Regions from separate parts of the Brevibacillus sp. HD3.3A genome, predicted to be linked through region 1. Evidence: riboswitches for the same ligand, from Rfam matches in the RefSeq annotation. Region 1 holds a riboswitch; each other region holds the start of a gene.
The links. A riboswitch is a leader RNA that binds a small molecule or an ion and turns the genes downstream of it on or off. The one in region 1 is predicted to bind S-adenosylmethionine.
Positions count from the first base shown of each region.

Region 2: linked by a shared signal. The riboswitch ahead of HP435_RS27000 (BMP family lipoprotein) and the one ahead of HP435_RS23825 (2,3-diketo-5-methylthiopentyl-1-phosphate enolase) in region 1 are both predicted to bind S-adenosylmethionine.
Region 3: linked by a shared signal. The riboswitch ahead of HP435_RS02790 (homocysteine synthase) and the one ahead of HP435_RS23825 (2,3-diketo-5-methylthiopentyl-1-phosphate enolase) in region 1 are both predicted to bind S-adenosylmethionine.

Region 1 is NZ_CP085874.1:5,096,403-5,102,604, forward strand. Features, by position in the region: gene HP435_RS23815 (anti-sigma factor) at 1-575, opposite strand, end outside; gene HP435_RS23820 (sigma-70 family RNA polymerase sigma factor) at 572-1,048, opposite strand; SAM riboswitch class I at 1,249-1,350, shown strand; gene HP435_RS23825 (2,3-diketo-5-methylthiopentyl-1-phosphate enolase) at 1,519-2,733, shown strand; gene HP435_RS23830 (2-hydroxy-3-keto-5-methylthiopentenyl-1-phosphate phosphatase) at 2,730-3,398, shown strand; gene HP435_RS23835 (methylthioribulose 1-phosphate dehydratase) at 3,402-4,055, shown strand; gene HP435_RS23840 (1,2-dihydroxy-3-keto-5-methylthiopentene dioxygenase) at 4,074-4,586, shown strand; gene HP435_RS23845 (Ger(x)C family spore germination protein) at 4,659-5,774, opposite strand; gene HP435_RS23850 (GerAB/ArcD/ProY family transporter) at 5,771-6,202, opposite strand, start outside.
Region 2 is NZ_CP085874.1:5,773,435-5,779,636, forward strand. Features, by position in the region: gene HP435_RS26995 (ABC transporter ATP-binding protein) at 1-808, opposite strand, end outside; gene HP435_RS27000 (BMP family lipoprotein) at 896-1,945, opposite strand; SAM riboswitch class I at 2,151-2,272, opposite strand; gene HP435_RS27005 (methyl-accepting chemotaxis protein) at 2,360-3,835, opposite strand; gene HP435_RS27010 (DUF3298 and DUF4163 domain-containing protein) at 3,998-4,621, shown strand; gene HP435_RS27015 (MarR family winged helix-turn-helix transcriptional regulator) at 4,840-5,256, shown strand; gene HP435_RS27020 (NAD(P)/FAD-dependent oxidoreductase) at 5,310-6,202, opposite strand, start outside.
Region 3 is NZ_CP085874.1:517,772-523,973, reverse strand. Features, by position in the region: gene HP435_RS02810 (YqzG/YhdC family protein) at 120-458, shown strand; gene HP435_RS02805 (SCO family protein) at 461-1,084, opposite strand; gene HP435_RS02800 (rhodanese-like domain-containing protein) at 1,166-1,477, opposite strand; one part of gene HP435_RS02795 (IS3 family transposase) at 1,827-2,100, shown strand; one part of gene HP435_RS02795 (IS3 family transposase) at 2,100-2,971, shown strand; SAM riboswitch class I at 3,331-3,439, shown strand; gene HP435_RS02790 (homocysteine synthase) at 3,530-4,831, shown strand; gene HP435_RS02785 (ArsR/SmtB family transcription factor) at 5,066-6,112, shown strand; gene HP435_RS02780 (MFS transporter) at 6,112-6,202, shown strand, end outside.

The DNA.
Region 1 (6,202 bases):
TTTTGCTCCCTCACTCCGTTGGTCCATTGCGGCTTGGCGTTGACGTTCCACAACACGTTGGTGCTTTCAAAGCGGCCTGCGTTTTTGATGTCCGCCCCTACTCGCTCGCGAAGCTCCATCTGGATGCTGCCGTACAGCAGTCCCACCTGCGCGCCGCTGCTGCCCACGCTGACACCCGGCTGCGTAAAATTGACCATGTCCTTCGCTACCCGGTGCAGATCATCGTGCATCGACGACCCTACCCATCCGTTGACGCCCAGAAATACCACGCCAATTACAAACGGGATGGCAAAAGCGTACACGGAACTGAGCAAGCGATTTTTCCATTTTCCCCGCCGGACAATCGCCCTCTGCTTCGCTTCGGAAAGCTGGCTGTGCCCGCCCTCGTCCAGCGCGTCGAGTTCCCGTGGTTGCTGCTCTCCTTCTTCGCCCAGCAAAAGCCGCTCCAGCCGCTCTGCGCATGCCTCATCGGCTGCCAGCTCCTCGCCAAGCCGCTTTGCTTCTTCCCCTGTCAGTTCCCCTCTCAAATAAGCGAGCAGCTTTTGCTCGCGATCATGACCGTTTTGGTGCGTCATGGCCCTTCCTCCTTCCACAGCTTCCGCATCTTTTGCCGACCGCGAAACAGCGAGCGTTTGACGTCCGCCAGTTCGATCTCCAACACCTCTGCCATTTCCGCGTAGGAAAATTGCATGGCTGACAGCAAAATGACCTGTCGTTGCTTGGGCGGCAATTGCTCCAGATGCGCATATGCCTCTTTCCACAATTCCTGAGCGACCAACAGTTCCGCCGGGTCGCTCGCGGATGCGTCCGGTCGTTCCGGCATCTTTTCCATGTAGTCGACCGGGCGGCGCTTTTGCTTGCGGTGCCAATCGATAAAAGCGTGGTAAGCGACCTTGAACAGCCATGGCCTGACCTTTTCGCCGCGGTAGTCTTCCAGGGAGGCATACGCCCGGAAAAAAACCTCCTGCGTCAAGTCCTCCGCATGCCTGGTATCGCGTGTCAGCCGGAAAAGGTAGCGGTATATGTCGTTTACGTGCATCTGGTACACATACTCCAAGCCTACTTTCCCAATGCCTCCACATCCCTTCTTTACGTACCACGCCCTCTAGCGAAAAAAGTTTCACTTCCGGCCACTTTTTCCCTCTCTACAGAGAGCACATTCCGGCAAAAAACAAAGATTGACTACGGACAACAGAAGTCATATCATGGGTGTAGCACACACGGCTGACTGGCCTGTGAACCACATAACTCTTATCGCGAGCTGGCTGAGGGACTGGCCCTATGATGCCCGGCAACCGGCGCTATTTTTTTCTTGAATAGCGAAACGGTGCTAATTCCAACGGATAAGAGTCGGTACGAGAAGCGGCATTGCTGCGTCTTCTGTCCCGACTACTGACCCGAGAGATGAGAGGAGACGAGACGTTTTTATAGTCGACAACCGCCTCCCCGCTCTGGGGAGGCTTTTTTACATGCCCGAAAGCTTCACGAAACTTTTCAAGCTGCCCAAGGAGGACTAGCATGAGTGATCAACGCATCCTCGTCACTTATTTGACGCAAGCCAAAGACTTACACAAAAAAGCAGCCGCCATCGCCGTTGGCATGACGGTCGGCTCCTGGACGGATTTGCCCGCAGCGAAGCAAGCTGAGCTGGCTCCTTATCTCGGGGAAGCCGTGAGCGCTACGCCGCTTGAGACATTGGAAAACGGCGAGACGCGCGGACTGATCACCGTCAGTTACCCGACGCGCAATTTTACGCACGACATTCCTTCGCTTTTGACCGGAATCTTCGGGAAACTGTCCATGGACGGAAAAATCAAGCTGGTGGACATCACTTTCCCTGAGTCGTTTCTACAAGCTTTTCCCGGACCAAAGTTCGGCATTGACGGACTGCGCGGACGTTTGGATGCACAAAACCGCCCGCTGTTGATGAGCATTTTCAAATCTTGCCTCGGTCTTCCGTTCGAAGATTTGAAGACGCAATTCCGGGCACAGGCGCTCGGTGGCGTCGATCTGGTCAAAGATGACGAAATCTTCTTCGCAGACGATCGCGCGCCGTTTTTGGAGCGTATCCGCGCCTTCAAGGAGATCGCGCAGGAGACAGAAGCGCAAACTGGCAAGCCTGTCCTCTACGCGGCCAACCTGACTGGCCCGATCAACGAGCTGAACGAAAAAGCAAAGCGTGCCGTGGAAGCTGGCGCAGATTGCCTGCTGTTCAACGTCCTCGCTTTTGGCTTCGATGCCTTGCACCGCCTGGCAGCCGATCCGGACGTCAACATCCCGATCATGGCCCACCCCGCTCTCGCTGGCGCTTACTATCCGTCGCCTGATTACGGGATCGCCACTCCGCTTTTGCTCGGCACCCTGATGCGAATTGCCGGAGCAGACCTGGTGCTGTTCCCGTCGCCATACGGCAACGTCGCCCTGGACAAAACAGAAGCGCTGCAACTGGCGACCAACTTGACCACTCCGTTGGAAGGCGTGCGCCGCTCGTTCCCGGTTCCATCAGCCGGCATCCATCCGGGACTCGTCCCGCAGCTTTATGCGGATTTCGGTCTGGACCAAATCGTCAATGCTGGCGGCGGCATTCACGGACATCCGGGCGGCGCTACCGCAGGAGCCAAAGCGTTCGTCGATGCAATCGCAGCAGTCACGGCTGGACACAGCCTGGAAGAAGCGGCGAACCAATCGCCTGAACTGGCGGCAGCCCTGGAGAAATGGGGTGGCGCACGATGAGCAAAAAGCTCGTGCTGTTCTGCGATTTTGACGGAACGATTACGGAAAAAGACAACATCGTCGCGATTGTAAAAAAATTCGCTCCCCCTGAGTGGGAAGCTCTTACCGAACAAATTTTGTCGCAAAAAATCAGCGTACAGGAAGGCGTCGGCAAGCTGTTTCAGCTCTTGCCCTCCTCCCTGCGCCAGGACATTGTGGACTACATCGTGAACGAAGCGACCATTCGCCCCGGCTTTGCCGATTTTGTCCGCTTTTGCCGCGAGGAAGGCATCGAGCTGCTGATCACGAGCGGCGGCATCGACTTTTTCGTAAAGCCGATCCTCGCCCCGTTTGATCTGGATCATGTCCCGATTTACTGCAACGGCAGCGACTTCTCCGGAGAGAACATCACGATTACGTGGCCGCATTCCTGCGACGAGCATTGCACAAACGGCTGTGGCATGTGCAAGACAACCATTATTCGCCGCTACGATCCCGCCACTCACTATCGTGTCGTCATTGGTGATTCCATCACTGACCTGGCTGGCGCCAAAATTGCCGATTTCGTGATCGCCCGCTCCTTCCTCGCGCAAAAAGCCGAGGAGCTACAGCTGTCACACAGCACTTTCGCCACCTTCCACGACGTGATCGCCACACTTACGCAACTGAAACAGGAGGTTGTCTGACACATGACCGCAACACTCGAACAGCGTCTGGACGCGTTTCGTCGTCTCGATGACGCCAAGCTGACATTTGCCCGCCGGGACTGGTTTCCCGGCACAAGCGGCAATCTCTCCATCAAGATTCAAGACGAGCCGCTGCAATTTGCCGTGACGGCAAGCGGCAAGGACAAGACGAAGCTGTCGCCGGAAGACTATCTGGTGGTCGATCAAGATTCCCGTCCCGTGGAGGCAACCTCGCTCAAGCCGTCCGCCGAAACGTTGATCCACGCAGTCGTCTATCAAAAGTTTGCCAAAGCAGGTGCCTGCTTCCACGTCCATACGGTCTGGAACAATCTCATCTCCGAGCTGTACTTCGGCCAACGGGCTTTCACCATTCAAGGCCAGGAGCTGATCAAGGGCCTTGGGATTTGGGAGGAAAATGCGCGGATCACTGTTCCGATTGTTGAGAACTTTGCCGATATTCCGACCCTCGCAGCCGCGATCGAAAAAGTCATCACCCCGGAAATTCCGGGTGTTCTGATCCGCAACCACGGCATTTACGCCTGGGGCGGCAACGACTTTGAAGCGAAGCGCCACCTGGAAGCATTTGAATTTCTGTTTGAGTACCACGCCCGCTGGCTGCAGCTGCGCCAAGCTGTCGTGTCCACTACATCCAACTAATCAAGGGAGGCAAGCATCATGGCACAAATTCGTTTCCACGACAACAACGAGTACATTTCCGCTCCGGAGGAAGTCATTTCCTTCCTGGACACCCAAGAAATCATTTATGAAAAATGGGATGTAGCTCGCCTCGATCCGAAGCACCGCGACAACTACAGCCCGACAGACGAAGAAAAGCAAGAAATTCTCGACACCTTCAAGCCGGAAATCGATGCGATCAGCCAACGCCGCGGCTACTTGACTGCCGATATTATCGTCCTCTCCGACAAAACGCCGAACCTCGACGAGCTGTTGGTAAAATTCAAAGGCGAGCATCACCACACAGATGATGAGTGCCGCTTCTGCGTAGACGGGCACGGCATTTTCGCGATCAAAGGAAAAGACGGACGTTACTTCGACGTTGAGCTTTCCCCTGGCGATCTGATTTCGGTACCGCCGAACTTCCGCCACTACTTCACGCTGATGGATGACCGCAAAATCAAAGCGATCCGTCTGTTTGTCACACCTGCTGGCTGGGAAGCTATCTACTAATACAAAGTGCGGAATGCGAAACACCCTGGAGCGAATGCTGCACCAGGGTGTTCTTGTTTCTTTTAACGTATTTTAGCGGATGACGCCGTTGCCCTTGATCGACAGCTCCGGCACGAACTTCACTTCCGCCTGGGCAAAAGCTTTGGGCCAATTATCTTGCACCTTTTTCCACTCCTGATACGCATGCGCTCGCGCGTACAACCCGAATCCGAATGGATCGACTTCATTTTGCTGGCACTTCACGACCAGTTTCTCAAATTCTTTGCGCAGCTCCGCATTAACCATCTGCTCCATGTCCTTATAATCCTTTTCCATGTCAAAAGGGAACAATCTCTCCGAAATACCGCCGCCGAACTTCATCTTTACTTCGAAATGAAACTTGCCGTCCCGAAAGGTCGTCTTCACTTTTTTGGATGCTTGCTTTGCGATGAGGCTGACTCTGTGCTTGATCATCTTTTTGCTGTCATTGGGCGCAGGGATCGGCACCGTAAAGGTCACTTCGCCCTCTTTTCCGTGCAGAAACAACTGGAGCAGCATCGTTTCCTGACTTTGCAGCAGCTCGACATACGTGCCCTCCTTGCTCAGCACCGCTGTTCCCAAAATCTTGATCGCTTTTTCTTTGCCCACAGCCGTGATGGTTGGATTAATCCCTTTTTCAAACATTTGCCGATGAAAATCTTGCGCCCTCGTCCGCACGGTCAAATTCCGCTGATTAGCGGTATCGATCAGCTTGGTCAGATGCAGGGACAGCCTCGGCTTGTCTGGCGGTTGAAAGTGAAACAAGTCACCTACCTCGCCGTCAAAATAGACCATCCGGGCGTTGACCGTAAAGCGCGCATCACGGAAAATGACGTCGAGAATCTTGAACCAGTCAGGGTGCTCCAAAAGTCGCTTTCCCAGCACGATCGCCTGGATTTTCCCTGAAAGAGTAAGCCCCGTCACCATCTCGTCCAATCGTGCCCGCGCCTGTCGGAAAGACTCCGCTTTTACGCCAAATTCTTCGCTTTTTTTCTTCGCTTCTCGGCTGAAAACCGGACTGGACAAATAAAACAGCAGCTCATCCTTCTCATTCACGTCAACTCCGGCCATCAGCGTAATCGTCGCATCTTCCAAATCGATTCGATCCATGCAGCCCGACAAAAAGAAAAACAGCGCCGAGATCAACAGCAGCTTTCCGGCTTTGCTCATCCCTTTTGCCCCCCTTTTCCGCGCCGAAACAACTGGATCGCCAGCCACCAGATCACGGGGATGATGTATCCGCCAACCATTCCAGTCATGCTCCACACCTCGCTCCACTTTTTCAGATCGATGAACGTGGGCGTATACAGCCAGGCTCCCACGACGATCAGGATCATCAGAATGAACAAGTGCTTGCGATGATCGGCTGACCCGACCATTTGGCTCGTCGTGAACACCGTAAAATACATGTACGGCAGCGTGGTCGTCGACAAAAAGAACAAGTAGAACGCAAGAAAAATGATGTCGATTCGCTCCAGAAAGCGATACTCGATTACTTTCCACAAATTGAGTGTCGGCCACGTATATTGCGTGATTTCATCCGGACTAAAAAAGGAAAAGCTGAACACAGTAATATGCATAAAAATCAGCATGGACAA
Region 2 (6,202 bases), 680 kb from region 1:
GCAACGTCTGCTTTTCGCGCACCGACAAATTTTCCACCTGCAAAAGCGGCCCCTGCTCCAAAGCGACGCGCTCACTCAGCTCTTGCAACTCGCGGCCGACCATCAACCGGGCCAAATCGTCCACATTTGTCTGCTCGCGCGCAACCGTACCCGTCACCTTGCCGCCGCGCAGCACCGTGATGCGGTCCGCTACCTCCATTACTTCCTGGAGCTTGTGCGTAATCAAAATCACGCTTTTCCCGCTCTCCGCCAGATTGCGAATCGTTTGCAGCAAGTCGCGAACCTCCAGCGGAGTCAACACAGCGGTCGGTTCGTCCAGCACGATGATGTCTGCGCCCTGGTACAGCACTTTCAAAATCTCGACCCGCTGCTGTTCTCCCACCGAGCAATTGGACACTTTTGCCTGTGGATCAATCGGAATACGGAACTTTTCGCTTAGCTCGCGCACTTTTTGCACAGCGTCATGGCGGCGGAAAAACCCGGCCTGCTGCGGTTCGTAGCCAATCACGATGTTTTCGGCCACGCTGAACTCGCCGAACAGCATGAAGTGCTGGTGCACCATCCCGATTCCGTTGCCAATGGCGTCCTGTGGCCCGCGAAAAGCGACCGGCTTGCCGTTTAGCACGATATCGCCGGACGTAGGCTGCTCCATGCCGTACAACATCCTCATCAACGTCGTCTTGCCCGCTCCGTTCTCACCGACGATCGCGTGCACTTCTCCGGCAGCAAGCGAGAACGAGACCTTGTCGTTTGCAATAAAATCTCCGTATTTCTTGGTCATGGCGCGCATTTCCAAACGATAGGTCATCCTTGCTCCCCCTTCTTTACGCTTTCCTTTCGCATATAAGGAAGACCGACTACACAGCCGTAGTCGGTCACAATCAAGCTCTGTGCACTAGCTTTTAGAACGATCCGGCACTTTGCGGGTACCAGCAATGATCTCTTCACTGATCGCTTTTACTTTGTCCACAACTTCCTGGCCGATGAAAGCGTTCAGCGGTGTTTTGCTTTCGTGAGTCACATACGTTACGCCTACGCCTTTTTCTTTCAATCCGTAGTTGACGACACCTGGTTTGAAAGAACCTTCCACAAACGATTTCACAGTTTCATACGCTGCTGCGTCTGTCCCTTTCAGTTGGGACAATACGATGTGCTCAGGGTCAATCGTCGTGCGGTCAACGTCTTGTCCTGCTGTAAAGAAGCCTTTTTCCTTCGCGGCTTCGAATACGCCGAGATCGCCTACCGCAGCTGCTCCGTTGATGAAGTCAGCGCCTTTGGATGCTTGCAGCAGAGCCAGCTCTTTCGCTTTTGCCGGGTCAGTGAAGCTGCCCACGTAGTTTACCAGAAATTCTGCATTCGGATTGGTCGATTTCAAGCCTTCCTGGAATCCGCCTGTCCATTTTTTCAGAAGCGGAATGTCCATTGCGACAACCATGCCGACTTTGTTTGTTTTCGTGGCAAGACCTGCCGCCGCCCCCATCAGGTAAGCTGCTTCCTGCTCGCGGAAAGTAACGCTGCGCACATTTGGCAAATCGACTACTGTATCAATAATCGCGAAGTTGCGATCAGGGTTTTCTGCGGCTACTTTTTTCAGTGCGTCTTCTGCTTCAAAAGAAGAAGTGATGATCAGGTCGTAGTTTTCCGCTACGGCTACGCGCAAGTTCTCTTCGATCGCACCATGGTCAGTCGACTCGATGCTTTTTACTTCCGCGCCAAATTCTTGTCCTGCTTTTTTCGCGCCCTCGTCCATTTGCTGGAAGAATGGGTTCACGCCGATTTTTTCCGGCAAAATCAAGGCAACGCGTTTCTTCGCTGCACCTTCTTGTCCTGCCGCTTGCTCTTTCGGCTTATCAGTCGATGCGTTCCCGGCAGGTGCATTCCCGCCTGCTGAACAACCCGCAGCCAAAACAGCAAAAGTAGTCAATGCCAACAACAACTTCTTCATGGTGTCTCTCTCCCCTATCTGAACGTTCTCCGTTTTCTCTATCCTAACCATAATGTACGGTTTTTCGACAAAAAGATCAATACTAAACACGAATATTTCACATTAAAATTATTTTATCGTTCGTTATTCCTCCTCTATCCATCCTCCCCTTCTAACGAAAAAAAACTCTTCCCGAAGGAAGAGTTTGCGTCCGAAGCCGTCCTCTTCCTCATCTGTCAAAACCCCGGTACAGGTTTTGCAGGAATTGGCACCTTTCTGTACATGTCTCGCATGTCCAGTGGTTGCCGGGCTTCATAGGGCCAGTCCCTCCGCCGCTCTCGATAAGGTAGATCATCTATTGAGTTACAATGAACTTATTCTAGCAGAACGCTCTGAAAAAGCAATTGTTTTTTCAGATTGTTTCCGCCAGTTTGTTTATTTCGTTTGAAAGGTTTGCTGGAGTCGATGCGACAGGTTGCTAAGCTCACCCAGCTCTTCGGTAATTTCCCGCACCTTTTGATGCTGATTTTCTGCGGTGGCAAAAAGCTCTTCCAGGTTGGCAACCGATTGTTCGGTGACGGCCGTAATCGTCGACATCTCCATCGCCACTTCGCCTGAACGCATTTTGACCCGGTTCATGCTGGAACCGACATGCTCGGCCGCTTGCAGGAATGCCACCATGCCGGAGCGCACTGCCTCGATCGAAGCCACCGTTTTTACAGCCAGCTCCTGTCCTTTGGCTACAGACGCCTCTCCGTTGCTGATTTGCTGCACAGCGTTCTCGCTCTCCTGATGGAGCGATTTGAGAATTTCCGTAATCTCCTGGGTAGCGGTCGCGCTTTGCTCAGCCAGCTTGCGCACTTCGTCAGCTACTACAGCGAAACCGCGTCCATGCTCGCCAGCCCGCGCTGACTCGATGGCGGCGTTGAGCGCCAAAAGATTCGTTTGCGTAGCAATCTGGTTGATCGCTCCCACGATTTCTTCTACCCGGTTCGCCTGGCGATTGAGCTGGTGAATCGTCGCAGCAGCCACATTGACCGCAGACACGATCTGTTCCATTTGCTGCGAAAGCTCGTTCATCATGCCCACACTGTCTTTCAGGCGCTGGTTGTTTTGATCGGACTCGCTCTTCATCGCATTCGTCTGCGTCGTTACCGCCACGATCTCCTGGTCGATCGACTGCACCTCTTCTTCGATCTTCACAGTCGAATTGGCCTGCGATTCCATGCCAGTCGCAACTTCGCGAAACGCAATCATCATCTCGTCCGTATTGCGTTTCGTTCCTTCGGCATGCTCGTGCACATGCTCTGTCGTGCGGTCAATCTGCCCCGTCATCTGTTGAATATGTACGAGCATTTCTCCCAGACGGCGTTCTTTTTCCTCTGCTTCCTGTCGGGCGATATTCGCCTTGCTGAGAGAAGCTTGTCCAGCCAGACAGAGGTACGTTACAGCCCCCATCATCATGAGGATCGCTACAATCCGCAGCACCAGATTCAGTTCCGTGAAGTCGCCGCTAAAAATTTCGTAGGAGCCTGTATAAAAGCCGACCAGAGTCACAACAATCTGCGCGATTCCCGCCGACACTACCAACTTCCAGTCGAGGTAGGCTGCCAAAAATCCCATGACAATGAATGCGAGAAAAGTTACCTCTGGATAGGTAGTAAAGTGATCGAATGAGATCGCGTAAAACATGAGTCCAATCGCTACCAGGTAACGAATGACATGACTGTCCCTTTTGATGAAGTAAAACGGTGACACAATGAGGGTGACCAGCAATCCGAGGGACGTCACTTTCCAGAAGTTTGCATCGACCTGATAAGCAATCAGTCCCGCCATCCACAGGTGGTTCCATAGGATAAAAATCATAAAGCCTTCTTTGTCCGTCAAGGTGTTACGAACCAATTGAATCATAAGTGCCCCCCTTTTCCTGTTACTTATGTATCGGATTCTTTAACCATTATATCGCGTGCAGATTGACTAATTTGTGAAAAAAGTGAGAACAGCCAAAACGATTGGAGAATAGGCTACTATCATCTCCCCTTATTTTAAGCTATTTGGAAAGGAACTGGAACTGTGGAAGAACAACTCAATCTGTTGCCAGCCACTGTGCTGACGCGGACCATCAACCGTCCAAACACCACGATTTACTACCCGCAGCTGGCAGGACTGGCCAACCAGCAGGCGGAAAAAGACATCAACCGGGCCATTTTGCAAACGGTGCAAGGCTTGATCCACGAGCAGCAACGAGTGCAGGTGCCGGGAAATACACAGATGCAAGGCAGCTTTGAAATCAAGACGAATGAACGCGGCATTTTCAGCGTGACACTCAGCAACTACGCGTACACCCCGCAAATGGCTCACGGAATGACTTTTCTCGGGTCTGTAACAGCCAATACCCAGACAGGCAAGCTCTACACCTTGCGCGATCTGTTCAAGCCGGGCAGCGACTACGTCACGGTCCTGTCGGAAAATATCAAGCGACAAATCAAAGAGCGCGATATTCCTACTTTAGGTAATTTTACCACAATCAAGCCAGATCAGGACTTCTATCTCGCAGACAAATCGCTTGTTATTTATTTCCAATTGTATGAAATCACGCCTTATTACGTCGGGTTTCCGATGTTCCCGATCTCCGTCTACGACTTGCAGTCGATTATAGACGAATCTGGCCCGCTCGGCATTTTGTCCGCCAGTTAAAAGTAGTGAACAACTGAACGCAAAATCGTGTGTGCACAAAGCTGAGCGACGGGGAACGACTGTCATCAGCTTTGTTTTTTGTTCGGAAAAATGCCTTTTTTACATTCGAATAAACATTTACTTATATGTCATTACCTGCTACTATTTTATTTGTACATATTTACTTAAGCAATCAAGCGCATCGTATCGAACCAGTTTTTTCTGGAGGTCTGATATTCATGCAACACTACGGTCACAAGATCGGCCAAACTGCCAGAGTTTTCAGTAAAACCTTGAATGGAATCATGTCGCCCATGGGATTATATAGCTCGCAATGGAGCATCATTCTCTGCCTGCACTATCGCAGCTCGCTGACACAGGTGCAGTTGAGCAATTACTTGAACGTGGAGGCCCCTACCATTACCCGGACATTGACCCGGCTGGAGGAAATGGGCTGGATCATCCGCTCCGAGGGTGACGACAAGCGCGAACGGTACGTCTCGCTCTCGCCAGCCGCTATCGAGCGCTTCCCCGAGTGGCTGCAAGCTGCCCGCGACCTGGAAGACGTCGCCCTGCGCGATTTGGATGAGAGCGAGTTGGCTGTCTTTAATCGGGTGCTGAAAAAGATGACGGAAAACTTGAATACGATTGCATAAAAGGGCCTCTACCTAAACACATCGCTGTTCAGGTAGAAGCCCTTCTTCTTTTATTAGCTCATCCGTTTGACCATGCTGCGCGCCATCCAGACGCCTGCCGCTCCCGCCTGCGCCAAGCCGCGTGTGATTCCCGCGCCGTCGCCACCGCAGAACAATCCTTTGATCTCTGTTTCAAACTCCTCTGTAAGCTTCGGACGAGCCGAGTAAAATTTCGCCTCCACCCCGTAAAACAGCGTGTGCTCCGAGGCGATTCCCGGCGTAACCTTGTCGAGCGCCTCTACCATTTCTATCAAGCTTTTCATCGTGTTGTACGGCAAGACCAGTCCCAGGTCGCCCGGTACCGCTTCCTTCAAGGTCGGCTCCAGGAAGCCTTCCCTGATCCGCGCTTCAGTCGAGCGGCGCGCCCGCAAAATATCGCCGTACTTTTGCACGATGACGCCGCCGTTGGACAAATCGTTTGCCCGTTTGCATATTTCCCGCGCGTATTCATTCGGCTTGTCAAAAGGCTCTGTAAACGTGTGGGATACGAGCAGCGCGAAGTTCGTATTCGGCGAGCCGAGAGCCGGGTCCTTGTAGGAGTGACCATTTGCCGCCATCACCCCGCTGTGGTTTTCCACGACCACGTGCCCGGACGGATTGCTGCAAAACGTGCGAACCCGTGTGCCGACAGACGTGTTGAAAATGAACTTGCCCTCGTACAGATGCTCGTTGATCTCGCGCATCACGACATCTGATGTCTCTACGCGCACCCCGACGTCCACCTGATTGTTGTACATTTTCAGGCGGCGTTTTTTCAAAATGCTGGTCAGCCAGGCGGAACCGTCCCGTCCAGGGCCGATCACGACAAAATCGCTTTCGTATTCTTCCCCGTTTTTCAGGACAACCCCTTTGACCCGATGACCTCCGTCTTCCTTGACCGTCAAAATATCCTCGACCTCTGTCTTGA
Region 3 (6,202 bases), 1.6 Mb from region 1:
TGCTCCGGCCGCAAGCCCCCTTTTGCACGTGTAAGGATTTTCTACGAATGACCGCTTTAAAAAGACTTCAGACTACATGGCAAGCCCGTTTTCCAACACGAAAAAGGAGAGCCTCCGCCATGCACTCTTCCATGAACATGTTCCTCACGCGCAGCTTTCTCGCTACACTGGCCGCAAGTTTGCTGCTGTTCTTTTTCCAGTATGCCCCAGCAAATGCCCAGCCGCCATATGCCAAATGGGGCAGATTGGCGATGCAGGAAACGATGCAAAAATATCCGCACGCGCAAATCGTAGACTATTTGCATGTCGGGCGCATAGCAAAAACGCCCACCACGTCAGAGGAGACGTTCAAGCTCTTGCTCCAGCAGAGCAATCGCAGGTGGGCGCTTCTTGTGCATATTGAATTTGAAAACCAAACGGAACGAGTCGTGAACATCACGTACGAAGAAACCGTCTGAGTCTAGTCAGCGAGCTGTTCCATTTCTTTCATCATTTGCTCCATGTCCATGTCCGCCGCCATGCCGTAAGCACGGCGCATGTTGCCGTCACCGTCGACGAGGAACATGCGTGCGGTGTGGGCAAAAGAACCGTCAGGCTGCTTCAGTACCGCGATCCCGAAGTCTTTCGTTACTTTTTCCACCGCCTGGGCATCTCCGCGCAAAAACTTCCAGCCGCTTTGATCAGCCTTGAACTTCGCTGCATACTGCTGCAAAACCTCAGCCGTATCAAAGTCGGGGTCGAAGGTGATCGAGACAAACTCAACCTTGTCGCCGAACAGCTTTTTCTCCTTCAACTGATCCTGAAGCTTGGACATGTTGTACGTCGTTGCCGGGCAAATATCAGGGCAATTGGTAAACATGAACTCGACAAGGCGCACCTTGCCTTTGCCTTGCGAGAACGTATAGGAAGTTCCGTCACTGTTGTCCAACGAAAAGTCCGCGATCGGCTTCATCACCGGAATCGGATCTTTTGCCAAGTATTTGTAGCCGAACACACCTACAATCGCAAGGATAATCAAGCCTGCCAGCACCGTAAACCAATGGCGCTGCAACGCTGACCCTTGTTGCTGTGCTCCTTCACTCACGATTTCCTGCCTCCCCTGCACATCTCATGCGCCATCCCGCTTTGCTTGCAGCGGCGAGCAGCGCACATTTTCTCTGTCTTTCTAGACTTCTTTTTCCCCAGGCCATGCCAGCATTCCGCCTACCATATTGGCAGCGTCAAAGCCAAGCTCACACAAATATTCAGTTGCCCGGTGGCTGCGTGCGCCGCTTCGGCACACCATGATGACCGGAATGTCTTTGTCCAGCTCGTCGGTGCGATGCGGCAAAAAGCCGAGCGGAATCAGCTTGGCCTCTTTGATATGGCCTTCGTTCCACTCCTCCACCTCGCGTACATCAATCACCTGAAGCTGTTCTTTTGCCGCGAGCTTTTCCAGCAGCTCTTGTGGTGTAATTTCCTTCACGCCATGGCTCATCGCGTTTTTTCCTCCTATATGTACAATCGTTTAGTCGTTTTCTGCCATTTCCATCATATCATAGGCCCCAGGCGTTTTCTAACGGCGGGAGCTGCGAAAGCGCCGAGATATAGGGGCAATTTTGTGACAGCAAGGCTCGGTTGCTTGCAAGTTCAGATAATTTACAAAAATGACCATAAAAATATAAAATTACAAGTAAAAAAACATGTCTGCCAGTTCATGAAAAAAGAACGCTGATAATTGATGAAGCTTAGGGGACTGACCCCGTAATGTGAGACAAATCAAAACACCTTCAAGAGAACCTGACCATGTCGTAAGATATGGGGACAACCTTGGAGGTGTTTTTGCGTTGGCAACTAGAGTTAGTTATCCCGTAGAAATTAAAATGAAAGCAATTGAAATGCGTCTTGCAGGTGTCACCAAAAAGCAGATCATGCAGGAACTAAATATTAAAAATAAGACCCAAATTCAACAGTGGATGCGCTGGTATCAGAGCGGAGACATTCATCGTCTTCAACAGCCTGTAGGAAAGCAATATAGTTATGGAAAAGGGCCGATGTACGATTCTGAACTGGAACAAGTCAAAGCAGAGAATCGTTTTCTTAAACAACAACTGGACGTTCTAAAAAAGTTAGAGGAGTGGGAAAGGAGGTGTCACCAGAAGTAATCGTTCCTTGGATGGAGTCCATTCGTGGGCAAGTAAGCGTGAGCCAAGCTTGCGCGTGGCTTGGTATCCCTCGTTCTACCTACTACCGTTGGAAAGCTGCATACGCGAAAAGAAACGAGGATTTAGTTGTGGAAAAGATTCGGCAACTCTGTATTCAACATAAGTTCCGTTATGGGTACAGAAAGATTACAGCACTGATGCGAGCTGAGATGTCAATTAATCATAAACGAATACAACGTATCATGCAGCGTGAACAACTACAATGCCGAGTGAGGATGAAGAAACGAAAGACAACAGGACAACCTTCTTATGTAGCAGATCATCTCCTGCTGCGACAATTTCAAGCAAGTACCCCCATGCAGAAATTAGTGACCGACATTACTTATTTACCTTACGGAAGTAAACTTTTATATTTATCGAGCATCATGGACTTGTACAACGGTGAGATTGTGGCATACAGTATTTCTGACAAACAAGACACATCGCTTGTCCTCGATACGCTATATCAACTGCCAGACCAACCTGGAATGATGCTACATAGCGATCAGGGCAGCGTGTATACGTCTCAGGCGTATCAAGCAGCAGTTAAGGGAAAAGGCATTACCATGAGCATGTCCCGTAAGGGTACGCCCGCTGATAATGCCCCCATCGAGTCGTTTCATTCCACACTAAAGTCTGAAACGTTCTATCTCGATAATTTTATCTGTACGACGACGGCCATCGTTGTGCAGATTATCCAAAGCTACATTCATTACTATAACTCAATTCGCATTCAAACGAAACTAAACAACCAGTCACCGATTCAATTTCGGCAACTGGCTGCTTAAATAGCTAACGTGTTTTGATCCCTGTCCTACGGACGGGGGTCAGTCCCTAGCGTGAGGGGGAGTTATTTCTATGATGTATGTCCTTGGAATTTTGGCTGTTTGCACTCTGGCTGCGGTCCTCTTGTATGCCAAAAAAGGAAAACAATCTCGTAAGGCAACTCATTTGGTTTCAGATGAAGGAAACCCTCATACAAACCATGTAAACAGAGCTTACCAGACAGGCTCTCTGGATCTTATGGGCAACAGCATGAACGGGTAAATCTTTAAAATCCACAAAATCCACCCCGATAACTTAATCATTTGATATTGACAGCGAAGTACGGTTTTTCATACAATTATGACAACAACTGAAAGCTACATTTTCATCAAGAGCGGTGGAGGGACAGGCCCTATGAAACCCGGCAACCAGCAAGCGAGTCTTGCGCGGTGCTAATTCCTGCAGAATCCATAGATTCTGAGAGATGAACGCACACCCGTGCATAGCCGGAGCCTTCTTCTACTCAGGAGAACGCTCCGTTTTTTTATTTCCTTACCCCCATATAAAAAGGAGAGATGATCATGTCTGACCAACAACAATGGAAACCGGAAACGCTCGCCGTACACGGCGGACAGGAGGTAGACCCGGTAACAGGCTCGCGCGCGGTTCCGATCTACCAAACGACTTCCTACGTCTTCCGTGACACGGAGCATGCTGCCAACCTGTTTGCTTTGAAAGAGTTCGGCAACATTTATACGCGCATCATGAATCCGACCCAAGACGCATTTGAAAAGCGCGTCGCTCTGCTCGAAGGCGGCGTAGGTGCGCTGGCAACCTCCTCCGGTCAGGCAGCCATCACCTTCTCGATTTTGAATATTGCGCAAGCGGGCGACGAGATTGTCGCATCCAGCAGCTTGTATGGCGGGACGTACAACCTTTTTGCCCATACGCTGCCACGCCTGGGCATCAAAGTACACTTTGTGGATCAGTCCAATCCGGACAACTTCCGCGCGTTCATCAACGATAATACCAAGGCGCTCTTTTGCGAGACGATCGGCAACCCTCGCATCGACGTGGCCGACTTGCAGGCAATTGCGGACATCGCGCACGAAAACGGCGTGCCGCTGATTGTCGACAATACATTCGCTTCGCCAATCCTGACCCGTCCGTTCGAGCACGGAGCTGACATCGTCGTTCACTCCACGACCAAATTCATCGGCGGACACGGCACGGCGATTGGCGGCATTATCGTAGATTCCGGCAAATTCGACTGGAACAACGGCAAATTCCCTGGTCTGACGACGCCAGACCCAAGCTATCACGGAGTCGTTTATACAGAAGCAGTCGGCCCGCTCGCCTACATCATCAAAGCGCGCGTGCAACTGCAACGCGATATCGGCGCTGCCGTAGCTCCTATCAACTCTTTCCTGTTCCTGCAAGGTCTGGAGACACTCCACCTGCGCATGGAGCGCCACAGCCAAAACGCACTCGCGGTAGCGAAATTCCTCGCCGAGCATCCGGCAGTGGAATGGGTCAGCTACCCAGGTCTTGAAGGCGACGCCAACTACGCACTCGCGCAAAAATATTTGCCAAAAGGCGCTGGCGCCATCCTCACCTTCGGCATCCGCGGCGGCGTGCAAGCAGGCAAAACATTGATCGAATCCGTGAAACTCTTCTCTCATTTGGCAAACGTAGGCGACTCCAAGTCGCTCGTTATCCATCCGGCGAGCACGACACACCAGCAAATGAACGAAGCGGAGCAATTAACGGCAGGAGTAACTCCCGGATTGATCCGTCTGTCTGTCGGAACAGAGGCGATCGAAGACATCATCGGCGATTTGAAGCAAGCTTTGGAAGCAGCTGTTGCCGTGAGCAAGGTATAGGTTTTCCTACAACACCATACCTTTTCATTCAAGCGAAAACGAAAAAACTACTCTCGTCAGGGAAGTGGTTTTTTCGTTTTTTTGTGTCTTTCACTGGATAGTCTCAACTAAATAAGCAGAGAAAAAAGAACAGATGCGAAAATCATTGAACTGTTCATTCGAAATAATTTGAATTAACAGTTCGAATATTTTAGAATTTGATCTATGAAAAAAATGGGAAAAGGGTGATCCGCTTTGAAAATATGGAACATCGGCAGTGCACGCACCACCTACCAGCTCGACTTCGCTTGCTCACCGCTTTTTGAAGCCGCACTCGGAATCGCCGTCGCCACTTACGATCAAATTCACCACACGCTGGAGCATCCGCCTGAGCACTGGAGCAGCATGCTGAGCGCGCTTCCGCAATCCGTCCAGCTTGAGGTTGATTACGCCAAAAGGCACAACACTTGGAAGACGTTGCTGCAACTGCTCCACCACCAGCCTTTTGCCGATCTCGAATCGTTTTTGCGTGTTGTCAGCGAGCTGTCGGCAGAAGAGTTGCGCTACCACGCCCTGCCTTTTTTGGGCCAGGAACGACAGCAAGCACGCGAAAATGCCGCGCAGGGCAGCGCAGCAGACGCCGAGCTTTTGCAGGCAGCATGCCGGGACCACCTCTTTTTTGCAGCGTATATTGCCCATATCACCTCTGTCGACACAAATGAACTGCGCCAGCATCTGCTCACCTTGATGGAAGGCTGGTATCAGACACACATCAAGCCGCAAGAAGCCAGCATCCGGCGTATGCTGGAAAAGGATACGTCGCAAAAGCGCGCGATGCAGGACAAGCTCGATCCGGAAGCACTGGTGGAGTGGGCAACCGGAGCAAGCTATCCCCCTGAGCCTGCGGTCACTCGTGTGCTGCTAATCCCCCAAGCGATTTATCGGCCCTGGACGGTGCAGGCCGATGACGCGGGCACGAAAATTTTTTACTACCCGGTCGCCGATGAAAACATGAGCGAGCACATCGACCCGTACCAGCCGCCGCAGGCTCTGGTGCAAAGCTTCAAGGCGCTCGGAGACGAGCAGCGGCTCCGCATGGTCAAAATGCTGGCGGAAAAAGAGCTGAGCTTGCAGGAATTGACCGACGTCCTGCAAATGGCAAAATCGACGGTTCATCACCATTTGTCCATGCTTCGTGCCGCGCGTCTGGTAGAAGCTTCCGGCTCCCGGTTTCGCCTGCGCAGCCAGTCCGTATCCCAGCTTTCCCTCCTGCTCGATCAGTTTCTGGAAAGGGGATTTTGATGATTCCGCTCTGGAAAAACCGTTCCTACACCTGTATTTTGCTCGGTCAGCTGATCTCCGAGTTTGGCGCATCGCTTTCGACGCTGGCAA